DNA from 3 places in the Streptomyces sp. NPDC096339 genome. Region 2 is predicted to be linked to each of the others. Evidence: riboswitches for the same ligand, from Rfam matches in the RefSeq annotation. Region 2 holds a riboswitch; each other region holds the start of a gene.

Region 1 (4,780 bases), on a different contig from region 2:
CAGGATCCACGAGGTCCGCAGGTCCAGCGGCGGCTCGTCCAGGGTGATGAGGAAACCGAAGCCCACCGTCACGGCGGACACCCCGAGCGGGACCATCAGCAGCGCGTCGAAGCCGCGTACGAAGCGACCTCCGCGCCGGGTCAGCGCCGCGGCCGCGAGCCCCCCGATGGCCAGGGCGATCGCGGTGGCGGCGAGGGCGTACTGGAGGGAGTTCCAGATCGCCTCCAGCGGCGCCACCAGGAACGTCCCGCCACCGGCGCCCACGTCCTGGAGTGCCCGGTAGAAGCCGAACCCGTATCCGCCGGGCGCGTCGAAGGAGCGTTCCACCAGCACCGCGAGCGGCGCCACGATCAGCAGCGCCACCGTCAGCAGCACCCCGCCGAGCAGGGACCGCTGCGCCCAGCCGCGCGGCCGGTGCGCGGTCCGGGCCGGATCGACCAGCCGCAGCGCGGTCTCCCGCTTGCGCACGGTCCAGGCATGGATGCCGAGGATCGCGGCGAGCGCGGCGAACTGCACCATGGTCAGCACGGCGGCCGTGGACAGGTCCAGGAGCTGCGCCGTCTGCCGGTAGACCTCCACCTCCAGCGTGGAGTACGAGGGCCCGCCGAGGATCAGCACGACGCCGAAGGAGCTGAAGGTGAACAGGAACACCATCAGCGCGGCGGCGGCCACCGCGGGGGCCAGCGCCGGCAGCGTCACCCGCCGCCAAGCGGCGAACCGCCCGGCACCGAGCACCCTGGCGGCCTCCTCCTGGCGCGGGTCCAGCTGGGCCCAGAGCCCGCCGACGGTGCGTACGACGACCGCGTAGTTGAAGAAGACGTGCGCGAGGAGGATCGCCCAGACCGTGGTGTCGAGGCGGACCCCCACCAGCTCGTCCAGCAGCCCGCCCCGGCCGACCAGCGCGAGGAAGGCGGTGCCGACGACCACGGTGGGCAGCACGAACGGAATGGTCACCAGGGCCCGCAGCAGCTGCTTGCCGGGGAACTCGAAGCGCGCGAAGACGTAGGCCGCCGGGAGTGCGATCACCAGGGTGAGCGCGGTGGAGGCGAGGGCCTGCCACGTGGTGAACCAGAGCACGCCGGCGATGTCGGGCCGGGTGATCACCTCGGCGATCCGGCCGAACTGCCAGCCGGTGTCGGTCTTGAGGCCGCGCCCGAGGATCGCGGCGACGGGGTAGGCGAAGAACAGCCCGAAGAAGGCCAGGGGTACGACCATCAGCGCGAGCCGCACCGCCGTGGCCCGGCCGGACTCGCGGACGGGCCGCCTCACGGACCCGGCCGGGACCGGCGCGGCGCCTTCCGGCGCCGCGACCGCTCCCTCGGTACCGCTTACTTCACGACGAGCGCGGTCCATGCCGAGACCCACTGCTCACGGTTCTTGGCGATGGTCTCCGGGGCCACGTTCTCGGGCTTCTCGACCACCACGCCGTGCTTGGTGAACAGCTCCGGCAGGGAGGCGTCCTTCGTCACGGGGTTCACGAACATCTGGAGCGGCATGTCCTCCTGGAACTTCTTGCTGATCAGGAAGTCCACGAGCGCCTTGCCGCCCTCGGTGTTCTTCGCGCCCTTCAGCAGGCCCGCGAACTCGACCTGGCGGAAGCAGGTGCCGGTGGCGACGCCCGTCGGGGCCTCGGCCGGCTGCGGCTCGCCGTACAGCACCTCGACCGGCGGGCTCGTGGCGTAGGAGACGACCAGCGGGCGGTCGCCCTTGGCCTTCTTGCCGCCCGCGGAGCCGGAGAAGCGCTCGTTGTAGGCCTGCTCCCAGCCGTCGACGACCTCGACGCCGTTGGCCTTCAGCTTGCTCCAGTAGTCCTTCCAACCGTCCTCGCCGTACTTGCCGACGGAGGCGAGCAGGAAGCCGAGGCCGGGCGACGAGGTCGCGGCGTTCTCGGTGACCAGCAGGTTCTTGTACTCCGGCTTGACCAGGTCGTCCAGGGTCTGCGGCGGGGCGATCTTCTTGTCGGCGAAGTAGGCCTTGTCGTAGTTGACGCAGATGTCGCCGGAGTCGATCGGGGTGACCCGGTGCTGCTTGTCGAGCACGTACTCGGGCTTCACGTCGGCCAGGCCCTTGGCCTCGTACGGGGTGAAGATGCCGTTGTCGAGGGCGCGCGAGAGCAGGGTGTTGTCCACACCGAAGAAGACGTCGCCGCGCGGGGAGCCCTTGGTGAGGATCTCCTGGTTCAGCGCCGCGCCCGCGTCCCCGGACTTCAGCACCTTGACCGTGTAGCCGCTCTGCTGCTCGAACTCCTTGAGGACCGCCTCGGTCACGTTGAAGGAGTCGTGGGTGACGAGCGTGACGGTCTTGGACTTCGGGCTCTCGGTGCCGCCCGCGCTCTTGTCCTTGGCGTCGCCGCCGCCGCAGGCACTGAGCGTGGTGACGCCCAGCGCGGCCGCGAGCGCGGCGCCCGCGATCTTCTTGGTGGTGCTCACTGGTGATTCCTCCTGGGATGACCAGGAGAAGACGCGGCCCTGCCCGGCGCTCTGTGGGAGCGGACGCCGGGCAGGGCGCAACAGCTTGAGTGGTGACCGAACTTCCTACCCCGAATGACCGGGGCGAGGTTCAGAGGGTCTGCGGATGACGGATACCGCACTCTCAGCGCTGTGGCGCTCCCCTGTCGGAATATGAAATTGGTTCGGCCACAGGGTACCCCGTGGCCGAACATGATCGATCAGGACCGGAATCTAGCGCTCCGAGGCGGCGAGCTGGCCGCACGCGCCGTCGATCTCCTGGCCGCGGGTGTCCCGTACGGTCACCGGCACGCCGTGGCGGGCGATCGCGTCGACGAAGGCCCTCTCGTCCTCGGGCCGCGAGGCGGTCCACTTGGAGCCGGGCGTCGGGTTCAGCGGGATCAGGTTGACGTGGACGCGCTTGCCCTTGAGCAGGCGGCCCAGGAGGTCGCCGCGCCAGGCCTGGTCGTTGATGTCGCGGATCAGCGCGTACTCGATCGAGACGCGGCGGCCGGACTTCTCGGCGTACTCCCAGGCGGCGTCGAGGACCTCGCGGACCTTCCAGCGGGTGTTCACCGGGACCAGGGTGTCGCGCAGCTCGTCGTCGGGCGCGTGCAGCGAGACGGCGAGGCGGCACTTGAAGCCCTCGTCGGCGAAGCGCAGCATGGCCGGGACCAGGCCGACGGTGGAGACGGTGATCCCGCGCTGGGACAGGCCCAGACCGTCGGGCTCGGGGTCGGTGAGACGTCGGATGGCACCGACGACGCGGTTGTAGTTCGCGAGGGGCTCGCCCATGCCCATGAAGACGATGTTCGACAGCCGGGCCGGGCCGCCCGGGACCTCGCCGTCGCGCAGGGCGCGCATGCCGTCGACGATCTGGTGCACGATCTCGGCGGTGGACAGGTTGCGGTCCAGACCGGCCTGGCCGGTGGCGCAGAACGGGCAGTTCATGCCGCAGCCGGCCTGCGAGGAGATGCACATGGTGACCCGGTCGGGGTAGCGCATCAGCACGGACTCGACGAGCGTGCCGTCATGCAGCTTCCACAGGGTCTTGCGGGTGGTGTCGTCGTCGCAGGAGATGTGCCGGACGACGTTCATCAGCTCGGGCAGCAGCTCCTGCTGGAGCTTCTCGCGGGAGGCGGCCGGGATGTCGGTCCACTCGGCGGGGTCGTGCGCGTACCGGGCGAAGTAGTGCTGGGAGAGCTGCTTGGCCCGGAAGGGCTTCTCACCGATGGCGGCGACCGCCTCGCGGCGCTCGGCGGGGGTCATGTCGGCGAGGTGCCGCGGAGGCTTCTTGGCTCCACGGGGCGCGACGAAGGTGAGCTCTCCCGGAACGGGGCGGGCCATGATCGGATACTCCTCGATGGGGCGAGGTCCGGGCGCGCGACTCCGCCGGTGCGGAGCGGACCGCGGCTCGACAGGAGCCGGGAGACCTCTCACGGGCCGTCCCCGCAGACGCGGAACGGCAAAGGCGCGCCACTCGCGAGTGACGCGCCTTTTAGGATAACCCGCTCCGCGGGGGCCGACCGAGGTCGGCAGCGTCCGCGGTCGGCCGGAGACGGCCGAGGCCTTCGGTTGCGGCCCGGATTTCAGCCGGTGCCCACGAACGCCGCCAGCAGCAGCCACACCACCGGGGCCGTCGGCAGCAGGGAGTCGAGGCGGTCCATGATCCCGCCGTGCCCCGGGAGCAGGGTGCCCATGTCCTTGATGCCGAGGTCCCGCTTGATCATCGACTCGCCCAGGTCGCCCAGCGTGGCGCTGACCGCGACCGCGAGGCCCAGCAGCAGGCCCTGCCACCAGGCACCGCCGTCGATCAGGAACTCCATGCACAGGGCGCCCGCCGCCATGGCGAAGGCCACCGCGCCGAAGAGCCCCTCGCGGGTCTTGCCGGGGCTGATGCGCGGCGCGAGCTTCGTCTTGCCGAAGCGCCAGCCCACCGCGTAGGCCCCGGTGTCGCTGACCACGGTCAGTACGAGGAAGGTCACCACGCGCTGCGGTCCGTCGTCGGCGGTCAGCAGCATCGTGACGAAGGTGGCGAGGAACGGCACGTAGAACGCCGCGAAGACACCCGCGGTGACGTCCTTGAGGTAGTCCTCGGGCGGCTCGGTCATCCGCCATACGAGCACCGCGAGGGCGGTGAGGGCCATCGCGACCCAGGCCCCCTCGGCACCGCGGACGTATCCGGCGATGACCATGGCCGCGCCGCCCACCGCGAGCGGGACGAGAGGGGCCTTGATGCCCTTCTTCTCCTGCAGCCGGGAGGTGAGCTCCCACAGACCCACGACGACCGCGACGACGACGACGCCGACGAAGACCGCCTTGACGATGAACAG
Region 2 (4,780 bases):
CCCGGAGACGCGCCCGTGACCTGGGCGTTCGGCCGGGAGCTTCTCCTCGACGGCATCAACAAGCCGTGCGGTGACGGTGATGTGCGCATCGCCCCCACCGATCCCGAGGAACTGTCCGATGTCCACATCCGGCTCCAGGTGGGCGGCGACCGGGCCCTCTTCCGTGCCAGCGCGGCTCCGCTCGTCGCGTTCCTCGACCGGACCGACCGGCTCGTTCCCCTCGGCCAGGAGCGGAACCTGGGTGATTTCGAGGAGAACCTCGACGAGGCGCTCGGCAAGATCCTCGCCGAGTCGAAGCAGAACGAGCAGAACGCGGGCTGACGCCCTTGCGCGCCAGCGCGCGCAATACGAGCAGCACAGAGGCAGCACCGGCAATACGGGCTATGCCTGCACCACCTGAAACACCGGCCACACCTGAAACACAGGAAAATGCCGGCGTCCGCTGACCGACGGACGACACCGGCCGACCACGAGGAACGGATCGGTGTGCCGACGCTCCGAGCGCCACGGCCCATCGGCTTTCACGGGCGCCGCCGCACGCGATCCGACCACCCGCGTCCGCCCGATGCCCTCCGTTCCCGTTCCTCGGGAACCACCTTTCACCGCTTGCGCCGCCGGCCCCGGCCGCCACGGACCGGCCCCGAGGCCGGCGAGGCGGCCGGGGACCCCGGCCGGTCGGCCGAAACGACCAGCGCGGCCAGTGCGGTGGTCACCGGGACCGAGGCCACGAGCCCGATCGATCCCACGAGGGTCCGTACGATCTCCTCCGCGACCAGCTCGCTGTTGGCCACGGATCCCATGCTGCTGTTCGCGATCGAGAACAACAGCAGAAGCGGCAGGGCGGCGCCCGCGTAGGCCAGTACGAGCGTGTTGACCACCGACGCGATGTGGTCGCGGCCGATCCGGATCGCCGCCCGGTAGAGCCCGCGCGGGCCCATCGACGGGTCGGCCTGATGGAGTTCCCAGACCGCCGAGGTCTGGGTGACCGTCACGTCGTCGAGCACGCCCAGGGATCCGATGATCACACCCGCGAGCAGCAAACCGCTCATGTCGATCTGCGGGTAGAGCCCGTGGATCAGCCCGGTGTTGTCATCGGTGTTGCCGGTGAGGAAGGCCCAGTCGATGAACACCGAGCCCAGCAGCCCGATCAGCAGCAGCGAGACCAGCGTGCCGAGTACGGCGACCGAGGTGCGGGCCGTCAGTCCGTGGCACATGTACAGGGCGATCAGCATGATGGCGCTCGCCCCGATGACCGCGACGAGCAGCGGATTCGATCCCTGGAGGATGGCCGGCAGGATGAAGAGGGTCAGCACGCCGAAGCTGACGGCCAACGCGATCAGGGCGAACACCCCGCGCATCCGCCCGACGGCCACGACCGCGAGGGCGAAGATGCCGGCCAGCAGCGCCATCGGGAACTTGCGGTTGACGTCGATCACGGAGTACTGGAGGTCGCGCGGGGCGTCCGGAGCGTAGGCCACGACCACCTCCTGGCCCTTCTCCAACTGCCGCGGCGCACCGGGCTGGACGACCTCCACGAAGGTGCGCCCCTTCTCCGGACCCGTGCCGACCTCGACCGTGGCGCGTCTGCACTCCCCCGTCTGCGCGGCCTGGGCCTCGCGCCCCTCGGGGGTGGACGCATCGCCCGTCGGAGGCACCTGCGAGGCGTTCACGGATTTGCAGTCGACACGCTCCAGCGAGACGACCGTGGCCTGCTGGGTCTGCCGGTCGAAACCGACCCCCGTGCGCTCGTGGGCGGGGGCTCCGCCCGGCCAGAGCACCGCCATGCCGATGAAAACGGCGGCGGCGAAGGGGATCAGTACGGCGGCGATGACCCTGCGCAAGTGCTTCGAGCCCGGGGCCGCCGGGCCGTGGCCATGACCATGACCATGGCCGTGTCCGTCGTGGCCATGACCGTGTCCGTGGCCGGGCGCATGACCGGAGGCATGCCCCGGACCAGTGCGCCCGTGGCCGGTGTGGTCATGGGGCTCGGTGGGCTTCGTGGGGGGGTGCGGCGAAGACGTCACCGGCAGATCATCGCAAGAGATGAGGGGGGCCCACTGTTCAGCACGCCATGGATGGCGCTAGCGTGGGGGCTACTTTGCACAACGCGGGAGCTCGGAGCACCGGGCTGAGAGGGCGCTGATCACCGTACGCACATCACAGATGTGTACGGGAAGAGGCTGCGTCGACCGCCGAACCTGTTACCGGGTAATGCCGGCGTAGGGAGATCAGGTCTCATGACCATTCAGGACGACGCACGCACGCCTGCCGTCAGCCAGGACAACGACGGCCAGACCGAGCGCCAGCCCGGCTGGCACAAGGGATACCTGGCGGGCTCCCGCCCCGACATCCGGGTGCCGGTCCGCCAGGTCCACCTCACCAACGGCAAGGACGTGACGCTCTACGACACGTCCGGTCCGTACACCGACCCCCAGATCGAGACCGACGTCCGCCGCGGCCTGCCCCCGCTGCGCGAGAACTGGATCATCGGTCGCGGCGACACCGAGGAGTACGCGGGCCGCCCCGTGCGCCCCGAGGACGACGGCATCAAGCACACCTCGCCGCGCGGTGGCCTCAAGAACCTCGACGCGGTCTTCCCGGGCCGCCCGCGCCAGCCCCGCCGGGGCCGCGGAGGCGCCGCCGTCACGCAGCTCGCGTACGCCCGCCGGGGCGAGATCACCCCGGAGATGGAGTACGTCGCGATCCGCGAGAACGTCTCCCCCGAGGTCGTGCGCGAGGAGATCGCCGCAGGTCGCGCGGTGCTTCCGGCCAACGTGAACCACCCCGAGATCGAGCCGATGATCATCGGCAAGCGGTTCCTGGTCAAGGTCAACGCCAACATCGGCAACTCCGCCGTCACCTCCTCCATCGAGGAGGAGGTCGACAAGATGACCTGGGCGACCAAGTGGGGCGCCGACACGGTCATGGACCTCTCCACGGGCCGCAACATCCACACCACCCGCGAGTGGGTCCTGCGCAACTCTCCCGTGCCGATCGGCACCGTGCCGCTCTACCAGGCGCTGGAGAAGGTCGACGGCCGTGCCGAGGACCTGACCTGGGAGATCTACAAGGACACGGTCATCGAGCAGGCCGAGCAGGGCGTCGACTACATGACGGTCCACGCCGGCGTGCTGCTCCCGTACGTCCCGCTGACCGCCCGCCGCAAGACCGGCATCGTCTCCCGCGGCGGCTCGATCATGGCCGCGTGGTGCCTGGCGCACCACAAGGAGAACTTCCTCTACACGAACTTCGAGGAGCTCTGCGAGATCCTCGCGACGTACGACGTCACGTACTCGCTGGGCGACGGCCTGCGCCCCGGTTCCATCGCGGACGCCAACGACGCGGCGCAGTTCGCGGAGCTGAAGACGCTGGGCGAGCTGAACACGATCGCCAAGCGGCACAACGTCCAGACCATGATCGAGGGCCCGGGCCACGTCCCGATGCACAAGATCAAGGAGAACATCGACCTCCAGCAGGAGATCTGCGAGGAGGCGCCGTTCTACACGCTCGGCCCGCTGACCACGGACGTCGCGCCCGCGTACGACCACATCACCTCGGGCATCGGCGCCGCGATGATCGCCTGGTGGGGCACCGCGATGCTCTGCTACGTGACGCCCAAGGAGCACCTGGGCCTGCCCAACCGCGACGACGTGAAGACCGGCGTCATCACGTACAAGATCGCCGCGCACGCCGCCGACCTGGCCAAGGGCCACCCGGGCGCCCAGGAGTGGGACGACGCCCTGTCGGACGCGCGGTTCGAGTTCCGCTGGGAGGACCAGTTCAACCTGGCCCTCGACCCGGACACGGCCCGCGAGTTCCACGACGAGACCCTCCCGGCCGAGCCGGCCAAGACCGCGCACTTCTGCTCCATGTGCGGTCCGAAGTTCTGCTCGATGAAGATCTCGCAGGACATCCGCCGTGAGCACGGCGGTGACCTGAAGGCCGATGAGATCGAGGCGGGCATGGCGGAGAAGTCCGCCGAGTTCGCGGCCTCGGGCAACCGCGTGTACCTGCCGCTGGCGGACTGACGCATCTGAACGGACCCGGCCCGCGACCTCATGGGGGGAGTCGCGGGCCGGTGTCGTTACCGCTGTGTGCCAGGTGCTCTCAGGCCGGCGGTTCCAGCGTGTGTCCGCGCCTCTGGTCCCGTATCAGAACCCGGCCAGCCTGCGGAGCTCCGGTCCGAACCCGCTGATCTCGAAGACGGTCGGCCTCCTTTTCAGAGCCTCCCGCAGATCCTGGCTCACCGCGCTCACCGCTTCACGGCTCACCCGGCATCGAAGCCACTCGACCTTGCGCGTGTGCGTCGCCTCCGGGTCGATGTCGAGCCGATGCTCGTATCGCCCGCGGACTTGCCCGATGGAGTAGCTCGTACCGCGTGCGTGGGACATGACGACCATGTCTCCGACCTGCATGCCATCGATGAACGTCCACAACTGACGCGCCCAACCACGGGCCCTTCCGACGTGGCTTTCGCCGACCTCGGCCCGTATCTCCTCGGGCCGGGCGCGCAGCTCCGCTTCCATCGCAGAGGGGGACCGGCAGCTCCCGAGGTCCCCCACCCATGATGCGTTGAACGCGACGATGCCCTGCTCCAGCATGAGTTCCGCCCGCTTGCCACCCTCACCGGCCCGCACCATCCACGCAGTCTGCATGACGATCCTTTCGTAACCTCGGGTAACACCGTTCTCGCGCCTGCCGAGGGTACTAAGAGGTCGTTGTTCGTCCGGGAGCTGTGCGCCGCGGCGCGGTCAGGCGGGGACCTGGGTGGCCAGGCCGA
Region 3 (4,780 bases), on a different contig from region 2:
AGGACGGTGAAGCCCTCGTCGACCAGGATCTCGGCCGCGTCGAGGAGCTCGATGCCGTCCGGGAGGAGGGTTCGCTCGTCCGCGACGACCTCCAGCTTGATCCAGTCGGTGCCCAGCGCTTCCCGTGCGAGGCGAGCCGTCAGGACGGCCTCGCCCGCCGTGAAGCAGCCCGCGGTGTTGGGGAGGACCGCGATGTCGAGCTTCGAGAGGACGGAGAGGACGGAGCCCTGGACCGTCGGGTCGAGGCGGCGCATCGCGACCGTGGTGAGTTCGGTGCCGGACGCGACCAGGGCGCGCTCCAGGACGTCCAGGCTCGGGGCCCCGCCCGTGCCCATGATCAGGCGGGAGGAGAAGGTCCGGTCGCCGAGGGTGAAGAGGTCGTCTGCCATGGTGCGTCAGCCTCCCTGGACCGCGGTCAGGATCTCGACGCGGTCCCCGTCGCCCAGCGCGGTGGCTGGCCACTGGCCGCGCGGGACGACGGTCTCGTTGAGGGCGGCGGCGACGCCGGAGGGGGCGGTGGTCAGGGTTGCGACCACCGAGTCGAGCGTGGTGCCGGCCGCGATCTCGCGCGGCTCGCCGTTGACGGAGATGGTCATGCGAAGGACTCCTGACGTGCGGCGGAGAACCGGCGGGGGGAGAAGGGGCGGGCGATCGGCGGGAGTTCACCGGTGGTCAGCAGCCCCGCGAGTACGTCGCCGGTGAGGGGGGTGAGCAGGACGCCGTTGCGGTAGTGGCCGGTGGCCAGGTGCAGGCCCGGCAGCTCGGTGGGGCCGAGCAGCGGGGCGTTGTCGGGGGAGCCGGGGCGCAGGCCTGCCTTGATCTCGACCAGGGGGAGTTCGGTGATGCCGGGCACGAGCTCGTGGGCGTCGCGGAGGAGTTCGTAGACCCCTCCGGCGGTGACGGTGGTGTCCCAGCCGAGTTCCTCGCTGGTGGCGCCGAGGACGAGTTCCCCGTTCTCGCGCGGCACCAGGTAGACGTGGCTGCCGCGTACGACGGCCCGAACGGTCCGGGAGAGGAACGGCGCGTACGCCGGCGGTACGGAGAGCCGCAGGACCTGGCCCTTGACCGGCCGGACGGGTACGGCCGCCTCCGGCGGTACGCCGGGCAGCTTGCAGCTGAGCGAGCCCGCGGCCAAGACCACCTGGTCCGCGCGCAGCTCCGTACCGTCGTCGAGCACGGCGCCGGCCGCGCGGTCGGCGGTGACCACGAGCCGTTCCGCGTTCGCCCGGTGGATGATCACCCCGGCCCGCTCGCAGGCTGCCAGCAGGGCGGCCGCGAGCCGGCGCGGGTCGACCTGGTGGTCGCCGTCCACGCGCAGGCCGCCGCGGACCCCGGGGGCCAGCATGGGCTCCAGGCGGCGGCACTCGCGGCCGGTGAGCCACTCGGACTCCAGGCCGCAGCGGCGCTGCAGGGCGTGGAGTTCCCGCAGGTGGAGGCGGTCGTCGGAGTCGAGGGCGACGGCGAGGGTGCCGCAGGCGCGGTAGCCGATGTCCATGCCGCCGGAGGCTTCGGCGAGCTCGGCGGCGAACTGCGGATAGCGCTCGGCGGAGGCGAGGCCGAGGCCCAGCAGGGACTCCTCGCCGTAGTGCAGTTCGGTGACGGGGGCGAGCATGCCGGCCGCGACCTGGGCGGCGCCGCCGCCGGGGGCCGGGTCGGCGAGCACGGTGCGCAGGCCGCGCTCGGCGGCCCGCCAGGCGGTGACCAGGCCGATGATGCCGCCGCCGATGACGAGGACGTCGGATCCCGTTTCGGGTCCTGTTCGGTTCCGAGATGAATGCATGGGCGTCCAGCCCCTCCCTTCGCCGGCATGACCCGGATCAGGTTCGTACGGTCGGAGGCCGTCCAGCCTCCCTCTCAGCCCGGTGCGCCGGACTCCCGCGATAGGTACAGTGGCCAGACTAACCCGGCCGTCGACGGCGGGTAAGGCGGCACCTATTCCTGACGGATCGTCAGATGATTAGGGTGTCCGGGTGAGTGATCAGACGGAGAAGAATCAGAGCGGCGTCGTGATCGTCGGCGCCGGAATGGCCGGTGTGCAGACCGCGGTGGCCCTGCGGGAGCAGGGTTACACCGGCCCCGTGACCCTGCTGGGCGCCGAACCGCACCAGCCCTACGACCGGCCCCCGCTCTCCAAGGCGGTCCTGCTCGGCAAGGCCGAGGACTCCGCCTTCGACGTGGACTTCGAGGGGCTCGGCATCGAGCTCAGGCTCGGCACCGAGGTCACGGGGCTGCGTGCCGCCGAACGGGAACTGGACACCGAGGCGGGACCGGTCCCGTACGAGGTCCTCGTGCTGGCCACCGGAGCCGAGCCGCTGACCCTGCCGGGTACCGACGGCGTCCCGGGCGTGCACCTGCTGCGCACCCTCGACGACGCGGCCCGGCTGCGGCCGGTCCTGGCCGAGGCCTCCTCGGTCGTGGTCGTCGGGGCGGGCTGGATCGGCGCCGAGTTCGCCACCGCGGCCCGGGAGGCGGGCTGCGCGGTGACGGTGGTCGAGGCCGCCGACCGGGTGCTGGCGGGCGCGCTGCCCGAGGAGGTCGCCGCGCCGATGGGGCGCTGGTACGCGGAGGCCGGCGCCGAACTGGTCACCGGGGCGAGGGTCGCCGGGGTCGAGGCGGGCCGGGTGCTGCTGGCCGACGGCCGTGAGCTGCCGGCCGGGGCGGTCGTGGTGGGCATCGGGGCGCGCCCCGCCACCGGGTGGCTGGCCGGGACCGGGGTGGAACTCGGGGCGGACGGGTCGGTCACGGCCGACGAGTACCTGCGTACCTCCCTGCCGGGGGTCTACGCGGTCGGCGATTGCGCGTCGTTCCCCTCGGGGCGCTACGGGGCGCGGCTGCTGGTGCACCACTGGGACAACGCGCTGCAGGGGCCGAGGGCGGTCGCGGCGAACATCCTGGCGGGTGGCGGTGAGACGGGTGAGGTGTACGACCCGGTCCCGTACTTCTGGTCGGAGCAGTTCGGGCGCTTCGTGCAGTACGCCGGGCACCACGGCGGGGCGGACGAGCTGCTGTGGCGCGGTGACCCGGCCGGGGCGGCGTGGTCGGTGTGCTGGCTGCGGGGCGGGGCGCTGGTCGCGGTGCTCGCGGTGGGGAGGCCGCGGGATCTTGCGCAGGGGCGGCGGCTGATCGAGACGGGGGTGCCGGTGGATCCCGCGAAGGTCTCCGACCCCGGGGTTGCGCTGAAGTCGGCCACCGCCTAGCCGTGTGACCGGCCGGGCGGGGGGTGGGGGTCGCAGCGCGGAGCCGCTCCCCGCCCCGCCCTTTCTCCGTTTCCGGGGGCTCCGCCCCGGACCCCGGTCCTCAAACGCCGGACGGGCTGGGAAATCCAGCCCCGCCGGCGTTTGAGGCGCGGGGCCCGGGTCGGGCCCTGGGTACCCGGACGGGGTGGGTCAGGTACCGGCGGCGGAGCCGAGATGGCAGGCTTGGGGTGTGACCGAGATTGACGCAAAGATCGATGCCCTTGTCCCCTCCTGGCTGTACCTCCCCGACATCGCGGAGATGCTCGACATCGAGGTGACCCGGGTCCGCCAGATGGTCAAGGAAGGTCAGCTGGTCGCCGTGCGCCGCGGCGAGAACCGCTCCCTCCAGGTGCCCGCGCCCTTCATCGACGGCGACAAGGTCGTCAAGGGCCTGGTCGGCCTGCTGACGGTGCTCCGCGACGACGGCTTCTCCGACGAGGAGATCCTGGAGTGGATGTTCACCCCGGATCCGACCCTGCCCGGCACCCCCGCGCAGGCGCTGAGCGAGAATCGCGGCACGGAGGTCAAGCGCCGGGCTCAGGCGCTCGCCCTCTGAGCCGATTCAGCCGATCCGGCCCATCCGGCCCATCCGACCGATTCGGCAGATCCATCCGATCCATCTGAACCACCGCGGTGTGCGGGCCCCGCGCCCGTACACCGCGCTCCATCACGGGGGGTACACCCATGCAGCAGCTGTCCGACGCCCGGCTCTACCTGTGCACGGACGCCCGGAAGAAGCAGGGTGACCTCCCCGAGTTCCTGGACGCCGTGCTCGCCGGAGGCGTGGACATCGTCCAGCTCCGGGACAAGGGCATGGAGGCCGGAGAGGAGCTCGAGCACCTCCGGGTGTTCGCCGACGCCGCCCGCCGTCACGGCAAGCTCCTCGCCGTGAACGACCGAGCCGACGTCGCCCACGCCATCGGCTCCGACGTCCTGCACCTCGGCCAGGGCGACATCCCCGTCCCCGCCGCCCGCGCCATCCTCGGCGAAGGCGTGCTGATCGGCCGTTCCTGCCACGCGGAGTCCGAGGTCGACGCGGCCGTCGCCGAGCCCGGCGTGGACTACTTCTGCACCGGCCCCTGCTGGCCCACCCCCACCAAGCCCGGCCGCTACGCCCCGGGCCTCGGGCTCGTCCGGTACGCGGCCTCGCTGGAGCAGGACCGGCCCTGGTTCGCCATCGGCGGCATCGACGCCTCGAACCTGGACGAGGTGCTGGACGCCGGAGCCACCCGCGTGGTGGTCGTCCGCGCCATCACGGAGGCCTCCGACCCGGGCGCGGCCGCCGCCGAGCTGGCCAAGCGCGTACGGGCCCGCCTGGGGTAGCCGTCGCGGGGTGTCCAAAAAGGTGTCCAAAAGACGGACACCACTTCGGGCTGTGCCGAGCCGCGTCTAACCTGCCCGTATGGCCTTTGGTACCGCTTCCACCTGGTCGGACCGTGCACACACGGTCCGCGACCTTCTCGCGTCCGGGCGCTCGTACTCCTTCGAGTTCTGGGCTCCGAAGACCGAGAAGGGCGAACGCAACCTCTGGAACGCGCTGCGCC

What was found. Region 2 has a riboswitch for thiamine pyrophosphate ahead of thiC (phosphomethylpyrimidine synthase ThiC). Riboswitches for the same ligand answer to the same signal wherever they lie in the genome.
Region 1: another riboswitch for thiamine pyrophosphate. It lies ahead of ACIQ5Y_RS19820 (thiamine ABC transporter substrate binding subunit); the one in region 2 lies ahead of thiC (phosphomethylpyrimidine synthase ThiC).
Region 3: another riboswitch for thiamine pyrophosphate. It lies ahead of thiO (glycine oxidase ThiO); the one in region 2 lies ahead of thiC (phosphomethylpyrimidine synthase ThiC).

Annotation. Positions count from the first base shown of each region.
Region 1 is NZ_JBIWFI010000014.1:74,454-79,233, reverse strand. It holds gene ACIQ5Y_RS19825 (ABC transporter permease) at 1-1,215, opposite strand, end outside; gene ACIQ5Y_RS19820 (thiamine ABC transporter substrate binding subunit) at 1,329-2,429, opposite strand; TPP riboswitch at 2,514-2,623, opposite strand; gene rlmN (23S rRNA (adenine(2503)-C(2))-methyltransferase RlmN) at 2,682-3,794, opposite strand; gene ACIQ5Y_RS19810 (phosphatidate cytidylyltransferase) at 4,037-4,780, opposite strand, start outside.
Region 2 is NZ_JBIWFI010000002.1:486,522-491,301, forward strand. It holds gene ACIQ5Y_RS05625 (SsgA family sporulation/cell division regulator) at 1-321, shown strand, start outside; gene ACIQ5Y_RS05630 (YibE/F family protein) at 600-1,841, opposite strand; TPP riboswitch at 2,098-2,243, shown strand; gene thiC (phosphomethylpyrimidine synthase ThiC) at 2,238-4,028, shown strand; gene ACIQ5Y_RS05640 (restriction endonuclease) at 4,152-4,655, opposite strand; gene ACIQ5Y_RS05645 (glycosyltransferase) at 4,752-4,780, opposite strand, start outside.
Region 3 is NZ_JBIWFI010000030.1:35,893-40,672, forward strand. It holds gene ACIQ5Y_RS29545 (thiazole synthase) at 1-389, opposite strand, end outside; gene thiS (sulfur carrier protein ThiS) at 396-596, opposite strand; gene thiO (glycine oxidase ThiO) at 593-1,780, opposite strand; TPP riboswitch at 1,778-1,889, opposite strand; gene ACIQ5Y_RS29560 (NAD(P)/FAD-dependent oxidoreductase) at 1,971-3,197, shown strand; gene ACIQ5Y_RS29565 (Rv2175c family DNA-binding protein) at 3,427-3,792, shown strand; gene thiE (thiamine phosphate synthase) at 3,921-4,559, shown strand; gene metF (methylenetetrahydrofolate reductase [NAD(P)H]) at 4,639-4,780, shown strand, end outside.